3 regions of the Clostridium fungisolvens genome follow, and region 1 is predicted to be linked to each of the others. Evidence: riboswitches for the same ligand, from Rfam matches in the RefSeq annotation. Region 1 holds a riboswitch; each other region holds the start of a gene.
What was found. A riboswitch is a leader RNA that binds a small molecule or an ion and turns the genes downstream of it on or off. The one in region 1 is predicted to bind S-adenosylmethionine.
Positions count from the first base shown of each region.

Region 2: another riboswitch for S-adenosylmethionine. It lies ahead of bsdtw1_RS04010 (homocysteine synthase); the one in region 1 lies ahead of metF (methylenetetrahydrofolate reductase [NAD(P)H]).
Region 3: another riboswitch for S-adenosylmethionine. It lies ahead of bsdtw1_RS18990 (methionine ABC transporter ATP-binding protein); the one in region 1 lies ahead of metF (methylenetetrahydrofolate reductase [NAD(P)H]).

Region 1 covers NZ_BLZR01000001.1:1,315,848-1,319,133, forward strand. The annotation lists gene bsdtw1_RS05235 (MraY family glycosyltransferase) at 1-710, shown strand, start outside; SAM riboswitch class I at 919-1,093, shown strand; gene metF (methylenetetrahydrofolate reductase [NAD(P)H]) at 1,197-2,081, shown strand; gene bsdtw1_RS05245 (hypothetical protein) at 2,389-2,538, shown strand; gene bsdtw1_RS05250 (hypothetical protein) at 2,870-3,286, shown strand, end outside.
Region 2 covers NZ_BLZR01000001.1:1,026,712-1,029,997, reverse strand. The annotation lists gene aspD (aspartate 4-decarboxylase) at 1-378, shown strand, start outside; gene bsdtw1_RS04010 (homocysteine synthase) at 603-1,895, opposite strand; SAM riboswitch class I at 2,097-2,213, opposite strand; SAM riboswitch class I at 2,289-2,390, opposite strand; gene bsdtw1_RS04005 (spore coat associated protein CotJA) at 2,753-2,926, shown strand; gene bsdtw1_RS04000 (spore coat protein CotJB) at 2,926-3,180, shown strand; gene bsdtw1_RS03995 (manganese catalase family protein) at 3,200-3,286, shown strand, end outside.
Region 3 covers NZ_BLZR01000001.1:4,302,467-4,305,752, forward strand. The annotation lists gene bsdtw1_RS18985 (methionine ABC transporter permease) at 1-644, opposite strand, end outside; gene bsdtw1_RS18990 (methionine ABC transporter ATP-binding protein) at 613-1,671, opposite strand; SAM riboswitch class I at 1,777-1,889, opposite strand; SAM riboswitch class I at 2,388-2,500, shown strand; gene bsdtw1_RS18995 (YbaK/EbsC family protein) at 2,640-3,101, shown strand; gene bsdtw1_RS19000 (M20 family metallopeptidase) at 3,219-3,286, shown strand, end outside.

The sequences.
Region 1 (3,286 bases):
TTTTATTAATAGGATTATTAGATGATTATTTTAAAACAAAAGGCAAAGAGTTTATGATATTTCCAAGAGTATTAGTACAAATATTAGCAGCAAGTTTAATCTATAAATCAGGTATTGTATTTAATGGAATTACAGATCCATTCAACGGCAGTTATATAGAGTTGCCTGTTGTATTAAAATACTTACTTACTATTACTTGGATATTTGGGGTTACTACAGTTATTAATTGGTCTGATGGAATGGATGGCTTAGCAGGTGGAATATCAACCATTTCAGCTACAACTCTGTTTGTAGTAGCGCTTGCAAAAGGGCAAACTGATTCAGCACTTATGTCAATAATCCTTGTAGGTGCAGTATTAGGATTCCTTAAGTACAATCGACACCCTGCGAGAATATTTATGGGAGATTCAGGTGCGAATTTTTTAGGATTTACATTAGCTATAATAGCTTTAGATGGAGCCTTTAAACAAGCTACAGTTATGTCTATATTCATCCCGTTTTTAGCGTTAGGTGTACCTATATTTGATAACTTATTTGTGATATTTAAGAGATTTAGTGAAGGTAAACCTGTATATCAAGCAGATAGAAGTCAAATACATTATAGGCTTGAGCAAAAAGGAATGAATACAAGGCAGGTAGTCTCCTATATATGTTTAATAAGTACCTGTTTAAGCCTTATTTCTATATTAATACTATTACTTAGATTATAAAAACTTAGTTTATAGTTAAGTTTTAAAATAGATTTAGGAGTAGAGCGCTATAAAGTTAACTAAAATAATATACTATATTATTAGTTAAAATAATAATTTGAAAATAATAATTAAAATTTAATTGATAATTATTAATAATATAGTATATAATATGATATTATATACATATAATGCTAAATAAATTGCAATTTAAATAATTGAATAAAACATCTTATCAAGAGTGGTGGAGGGACTGGCCCTGTGAAACCCGGCAACCTTATACAGGTTATATATAACTTAACTTATAGCGATTATGTAGTGCGATAAGTGATATAAGTTGAATTTTATTATTAACCGAGCATATAAAGGTGCTAAATCCTGCAGTTTTTACTGGAAGATAGGATATGCTTTGTGGTTTAGACCTAGAGGTATATCCTCTAGGTTTTTTTATTGTATAGGAAAGTATAAAAAAGAAGAATTTGTTTTTAAATTAAAGGAGGACTTACTATGCTAATTAAGGATTTATTTAAACAGAAGAGGATGGTTTTTTCTTTCGAAATATTTCCTCCAAAGCTTACTTCACCAATAGAGACGGTTTATAATACAATAGAAGAATTAGCCGTTTTAAACCCAGACTATATAAGTGTTACTTATGGTGCTGGTGGAAGTGTAAATAACAACAGAACTTGTGAATTAAGTTCTTTAGTAAAAAATAAATATGGAATAGAAGCATTAGCTCATCTTACATGTATTAACTCAAGCGAAGATAAAATAAATAGGATTGTTGACAATTTAAATAAAAATAACATCAAGAATATCTTAGCTTTAAGAGGAGATGTGAATGGAGAAGAAAATGGAAGTGATAGATATAACTATGCTTTTGAACTTATCAAGCATTTAAGAGAAAAAGGTAATTTATGTCTAGGAGCAGCTTGCTACCCTGAAGGACATGTACAAAGTGATAATTTAGATAATGATATATTGTATCTGAAAAACAAGGTAGATGCAGGAGCTGATTTTTTAGTATCGCAACTGTTTTTTGATAATAATTTGTATTATAACTTTCTTGATAAGGTAGCTAGCCAAAATATAAACGTACCAATTCAGGCAGGTATAATGCCTGTGACAAATAAGAAACAAATTGAGAGGATAGCATCACTTTCAGGTGCACATCTTCCACAAAAGTTTGTGAAGATAATGGATAAATACGAACATAATAAAGAAGCGCTTAGAGATGCAGGTATAGCTTATGCAGTGGAGCAGATTGTTGACTTGGTATCTTCTGGAGTAAGTGGAATACACCTCTATACGATGAATAATCCATACGTTGCAAAAAAGATAACAACTAGCATTGAATCACTAATTAATCACATAAATGAAGAAGCTATTTAAAGGAAACGGACTGTAAAAGCACTGAATTTTGCATAAGGTATTAACCATCTGATGATCTACTTCATAATCACTTAATTTAAACAATATTTTTAAACATAACCAAAGTAAATAATGTTTAGAAAGAATTTCAATGAATATGAATACTTAATGATCAACACACTATAGTTGTATCCTTAAAAATATTTATATATAAAATAATGGCTGTGTTTAGCACTGACTTGAAATTAAGGTGTTCTTAAAAAGTATCCTTTTTAAGAACCTTATTTCAAACGATGATAAATAAAGCCTTAATAATAAGGAGGTAGCTATGGGAATAAGTGAAAAAGACCATGCATATGAAGTTGCTAAAAAAATGATTATAGATGGAGAATCATGGGATAAGATAATGGAAGAAACAAAACTGAGATTAAAAGATTTAAAAAGGATCCAAAAGGAAGAAATAACTCCACATTTCTAAATTATCAAGTAGTTAAGTTTAGCTCTAAGCTGAATTTAACTACTTTTTAATTTAGGTAGCTGTTAAAGTGCCCTGTTGGAATTAAGTGCTTATCCGTCCGAAAACTTTTAAATTTATGAATCAATTATTAAATGAACTAGTAAAAGATAACCTATGTAAAATATTGGTTAAAATGTATGATTATGTTACGATGTAAAGATAAATCAATTTAGTATGCGATTAAAATTTTTGGTTTTAAAGACTTTAAGAAAAAGTTAAGAATTTATTAACTATAATCTTAAGTTTTAGCATTTATTATTATGATATAAGATTTACAGGGAGGATTAATATTATGAAAAGTAAAATTAAAGCATTTTTTCTTTCTTTTATACCTGGACTTGGGCACATATACTTAGGAGAAAATAATAGAGGATTGATATTCTTAGGAGGTTTCTTATCCTATATATTCACAGTAGGTTTCTTAAATCATTCATATGATATTATAGGGGGATATTCAAGAGTATTTGAAGCAGCAATACCTGCATTATGGATATTTAATGTGCTGGATTGTGTAATCAATGCAGAAAAAATAAACAAAGGAATGATAAACTTAGCGGATGATAAAAGTACTGAAGATGAAAGAAAGTTAATTTCATTCATGCTTTCTGTTATACCAGGATTAGGTCAGCTTTACTTAGGCGAGAAAGAAAAAGGACAAAAATTATTATCGCTCTTTTTGATTGTATATATAGTATCTTCATTAGTAAAT
Region 2 (3,286 bases), 290 kb from region 1:
AAACAACAAACAATTGATATATGCCACAGACGCCAAAAACTACTTTTTGATGGCTTAGGTCTTGACCTTAGAAAAGATCCTTATGATGCTGCCTATTACACAGAATTCGATTTATTAGAGTGGGCTTGTCATTATTACGGAGATGAGTTTGCCGAATACCTTCAAAAAAATCATAAACCAATAGATATTTTGTTCCGTTTAGCTGAAGAATCTTCTATAGTACTTTTAAGTGGAAGTGGCTTTCACGGTCCTGAATGGTCCATTAGAATTTCACTTGCTAATCTAAGCGATGAGTCTTACTCACGAATAGGTGAAGTACTACACAAAGTTTTAGATGAATACGTACATTCATGGCAACATTCATTTTCACATGTGTAGAATCAATCTTTAAAATAAATTAACCTATTGATGCTTAAGGTGTAGTTTCTTATCATCAATAGGTTAATTCCATACCACTTCTAGTCCTCAAATACATTTGACTCCCCTCATATCTAAGGAACGAATTTTTAAAAAATTCTTCAAGAAGTAATACATTTATATAAGATTAATATCTTAGGAGGCAAAATTATTTATCTATAATTAATGTTGATCTTGAAATTATGCTATTTAACTATCTTATTTAAGGCTTGGTCTAAATCATATATTAAATCATCTGCATCTTCAATTCCGATAGATAACCTTATTAGATCTGGAGTTACTCCTGCAGAAAATTGTTGTTCTTCATTTAATTGAGCATGTGTTGTACTAGCTGGATGTATTACTAATGATTTAGCATCTGCAACATTTGCAAGATGTGAGAAGATTTTAAGACTTTCAATAAAAATCTTTCCTTCTTCAGTTCCACCTTTTATACCAAAAGTAAATATTGACCCTGCTCCCTTAGGGAAGTACTTTTTAGCAAGCTCATTATATTTGTTTCCTTCTAATCCTGGATAGCTAACCCAAGAAACTAGAGGATGTTTGCTTAAAAATTCTACTATCTTCTTAGTATTAGAAACATGTCTTTCAACTCTTAAAGATAATGTTTCAAGTCCTTGAATGAATAAGAAAGAGTTAAATGGGCTTATTGCAGCTCCAGTATCTCTCAACAATTGAACCCTAGCTTTAGTAACATAAGCAGCAGCTCCTACATCTTGTGCGAACCTTATACCATGATAGCTTTCGTCCGGCTCTGTAAGACCTTTAAATTTCCCACTTGCTACCCAATCAAACTTTCCAGCATCTATTATTACTCCTCCGATTGAAGTTCCATGTCCACCTATAAACTTAGTAGCAGAATGTACTACTATATCAGCTCCAAACTCGATTGGTCTTATTAGATATGGTGTACCAAAAGTATTATCAACGATTAGTGGAATTCCATTTTCATGAGCAACAGCTGCAACAGCTTCTATATCAACAAGGTTTATTCCAGGGTTACCTATACTTTCAATATAAAGTGCTTTTGTTTTTTCTGTAATCGCATTTCTAAAGTTTTCTGGATCATCTGGATTTACAAACACTGTCTTTATACCATATCTAGGAAGGGTAGCTCCAAATAAATTGTATGTTCCTCCGTATAATGTACTAGCCGCAACTATTTCATCACCTGCTTCAGCAATGTTTATAATAGCATATGTTATAGCCGCTGAACCTGATGCAACTGCAAGTGCTGCTATTCCACCCTCTAGTGCTGCTATTCTCTTTTCAAAAACATCTGTAGTTGGATTCATTATTCTAGTATATATATTTCCAGTTTCTTTTAATCCAAACAGATTAGCCCCATGTTCAACACTGTTAAATACATATGATGTTGTCTGATATATTGGAACTGCTCTTGATCCTGTTGTTGGATCTGCTTCTTGACCTGCATGTACCTGTAATGTATCAAATTTTAAACTTCTTTCTTCACTCATATTAATCTCTCCTCATTCTAAATGATTTATTTTCTATAATGACAAATACTAAATTTCAATTAAATAATTGTTTTGTATATATTAAAATCAAATAATTTCATTAATATTGGCTCTTTAATTCCTAGAGAATAAAACAAAAATACCTCCTTTCTCAAAAATGTATGACGAAAGAAGGTATAATTAACCACAAAACTCTACCATCTCTCATCTTTCTTTAGGTAATGATCCTAAAGCAGGATTTGGCACCTTTTCAGATAAATGGATCTGAAGGTTGCCGAGGTTTCGTAGGGCCAGTCCCTCAACCTCTCTTGATAAGAAATATTAAATATTTAATTATTATATCATGTAAAATAAAAAACCTCTTTACTGAGAAAGAGGTATGATAAACACACATACTTATCTCTCAGCTAACGCTGTTGGACTTAGCACCATGTATAATGAAATACTGGTTGCTGGGCTTCACAGGGCCTATCCCTCCACCACTCTCGATAAGATCTTTATTTAGTTTCAATTGCTTGTTCTTATTATAATTACTAAAAAATAGGTTGTCAACAATAATTTTCATATTTTTTTATTTAAGTTTTAGTCAAGGATACAATACTTCGATTATTAAACTACTTTCAAAACTCTGCTAGATTCTAAGCATAGAATTTGAAAATATAAAATCTGTTATGAAGTGAAGCATCGATTGGATAACTATTTAACTTCAACATGAAATACTCTACGGAGCTATTAATTATAATTATATGCTTTTCAGAATTTAAATAGAATTAAAAAGCTGTGTCATTATGCTCTAAAGATACATACTTATATAATACAGAGCCGAATTTAAAAATTTAATTACTGGAGGATATCTTATGAGTGACGTATTTAAGATGAAAGATGAGCTTAAGCTAGACTATGCAGAAGCTTATGTATTACCTCAACCATTTAAAGATCTATATGATATAAAGACCGCTTTTGGACGTGGCACTATATTCAATGATTTATATAGACCTTATGAAAAGAAGAAACATGGGAGGGAGTACTAATGGAACAAAAGAAATTACTTTGCATGATTCAACAAGTAGGCTTCTACTTAGTAGATCTTAGTCTTTACCTAGATACTCATCCTGATTGTAAAGATGCTTTAGAACGATTGAATTACCTTTCTGTAAAACTTAAAGCACTAAGAAAAGAATATGTATCAAACTATGGTCCTCTAACCAACTTTGGTCTTGAACCAGCTGAATGCTGGGATCAATGGGTTTCAGAACCATGGCCATGGGAAAGAGAAGCAAATTAAATTAATGGAGGAATAATGAATGTGGTATTATGAAAAAAGATTAGAATATCCCGTAGATATTAAAACCCCTGATTTGAAGACAGCAAAGATTATTATGACTCAATTA
Region 3 (3,286 bases), 3.0 Mb from region 1:
CTCTGTATCCCATTAACTAAAACTAAAAGAATAATTATTGTCGCTACCATGATATCAGTTTTGAAATATTGATAACCATATCTTATAGCAAAATCTCCAAGTCCTCCCCCTCCAACAGTTCCAGCCACTGCTGAAAAACCTATTAAGCTTACTGTAGTTATTGTGAGTGCATAAACTATTCCTGGCAGTCCTTCTTTTAGAAAAATTCTATATACTATCTCAAAAGCACTTGAGCCCATAGCTTGTGCAGCTTCTATTACTCCACTATCAATATCTAAAAGTGCTGATTCTATCTGTCTTGCCACAAAAGGTACAGACCCCAAAACTAGCGGAACTATCGCTCCTTTAAGACCAATTGTTGTTCCAACTAAAAACCGTGTTAATGGTATAATAGCTGCCAAAAGTATAACAAATGGTATAGACCTAAATATATTTATTATTTTTCCTAAAAGACTGTATACAACTTTATTTTCAAGTATATTTCCTGGTCTTGTCACCACTAGAGTGACGCCTACAGGAAGTCCTATTGCTGTAGATATAGTTCCCGCGATAAGAACCATAAGCAAGGTCTCACCTAGAGCCTTTATCATATCTGGAAATAATTCTATTACATTAGGCATAAGATTCTGTAAGACTTGAAGCATCTCGTATCACCTCCACGTGCACATTTTTCTCCTCTAAATATTCAAAGGCAGTTCTAATACCTTCTCTTGCACCATTTAGTTTTACAATCAAATTCCCTATTGGAACTTGCTGAATAATCTCTATATTTCCAAAAAGTATACTTGCATCTACTTTAAACTTTCTAGAAAGTTTTGATATGAAGGCCTGACCTGTATTCTGTCCTACAAAAGATATCTTAGCTATGATTTCTTCCTCTGTAAGCTCTCCAATAAAAGAGTTGCTATTTAAAAGTTCGTAGATTTTATCATATTTAAAAATTGTTGAGATAAAATTTTTCGTCATATTTGCCTTTGGTTCAGAGAATATCTGCACTAAGCTTCCCGCTTCAACAACTTCTCCTTTATCCATTACTGCTACCTCATGACATATTTCCTTAACTACTTCCATCTGATGAGTTATTAAGACTATAGTAAGTGCTAATTTTTCATTTATTTCTTTTAGCAGTGACAGTATCGAGTGTGTTGTTTCAGGATCAAGAGCTGAAGTAGCTTCATCACATAAAAGTACCTGTGGATCATTTGCAAGTGCTCTCGCTATTGCCACTCTTTGTTTTTGACCTCCACTTAACTGGGACGGATATGCTTTTACCTTATCACTCAAACCAACTAAATTTAGTAAGCTTTCAACCTTTTCTTTTATCCGCTCTCTACTTAGCCCCTTCCCTTTCAACGGATATGCCACATTTTCAAAAACATCTCTACTTCTCATAAGGTTGAAGTGTTGAAATATCATACCTATCTTTTCTCTACTTTTCCTAAGCTCTTTTGGTGATAGTTTCGTTAACTCCTTATCATTAACAATAACTTCACCACTAGTAGGCTTTTCAAGTAAATTTATACATCTAATCAAAGTACTCTTTCCTGCTCCGCTATAACCAATGATTCCAACAATCTTGCCAGGTTCAACATACAGGTTTACATTCTTTACAGCTTCTACTTTGCCATCTTTGGAGTGATAAGTCTTTGATACATTCTTTAACAAAATCATTTTATTTCCCCCTTTACTAAAAAGTAGATAAAAAAATCCTCCTTCCAATAAGGAAAGAGGACCTGGTAAATAACCCACATATGGGTAACTCACAAGTATAATCTTTCCTTATCTTTCAGACACATAAGTCTGCAGGAATTAGCACCTTGCGAGCAAATGAACACACGCCGGTTGCTGAAACTTCATCGGGCCAGTCCCTCAGTTTCTCTAGATAAGGTTCATATTAATTTTTTATAACTTCGGCTTGAAACCAATTATAGTTATGTTTTTTTTAACTGTCAATACCAAATTTTAGGAATTTTTATAAAGAAATTACGTAATTTTTTTATCCTAAAACTTTAAATAAATATATATTATATATTTATTTATATTTCAAAAATCTTTCATAAAAATTTTATTTCAATCATATTTAAACCTAATTTAGACTTATACATTTCTACATTCACTACTCTAATCTAGCCATTAATCAAATTAGACTTTACTTTAAACTATCCAAATTTGTATATTATAATTTCTTGCTTATCTTTAATATGCATATTCTAAAAAAAATGATTAATTCATAAAAATAATATTTTCTTAGTAATTCAATAAGTTTAGTATTTTATCTTGACATGGAAAATTTTTGCGTTTATAATTCTATTTAAATTAAACTTGTCATTCATGATAAAGTTGAATTTAAACAAAATATACAAATCAATATTGATTAAACAGTAAATACCTTATCAAGAGAGACGGAGGGAATGGCCCTAAGATGTCTCAGCAACCAACATGTTTCATTTGCATGCACGGTGCTAAATCCAACAGGAGTTTTATTTCTGAAAGATGGGGAAGATATTAGTTAAAATATAGGCCTTTATAGGCATGCATTTTAAATCTTCTTCCATTGATGGATGAAGATTTTTTTGTTTTTATAGATTCATATAAACTATAAACACTTGCTGTTTAACTAAATAAGCCGAGGTGTAAAAATGAGTATTGAAAGTGTACGAAATTATTTTTTAACAAATGGTTTGGAAGATCCGGTTTTCGAACTGGAATCCAGTGGGGCTACTGTGGAACTTGCTGCAAAAACTTTAGGTATTGATTCTCAGTATATTGCAAAAACCCTAGCCTTTAAACTTAAAGACAGGGATATTCTCGTTGTAACTCGAGGAGACGCAAAAATAGATAATAAAAAGTATAAGCACCATTTTAATCTTAAGGCCAAAATGTTGAATCATGATGAAGTTCTTGAAGTAACAGGCCATCCAGTTGGCGGGGTTTGTCCTTTTGGTCTAAAAAACAAACTAGATATATACTTAGATATTTCTATAAAAGACTTCGAACATGTGTATCCAGCAGCCGGTGCACACAATGTAGCACTAAAGATAACTCCTAGCGATATAGAGAAACTTACTAAAGCATTATGGATTGATGTATGCCAAGTTTAAAAGTAAAACTTATAAATATAAAAATGGTACTAAAGATTTTTAACTTCAACTACTAAGTTATGAAACTCTATAATTAGAGTTTATGGGGCAATATTTTATAAAAAGGGGGAAATTAAATTGAGCAATAAATTAAATTTATTAGAATTAAAAGTTATAGATGAAATAGAAAAAAGTAAAAACAAGTA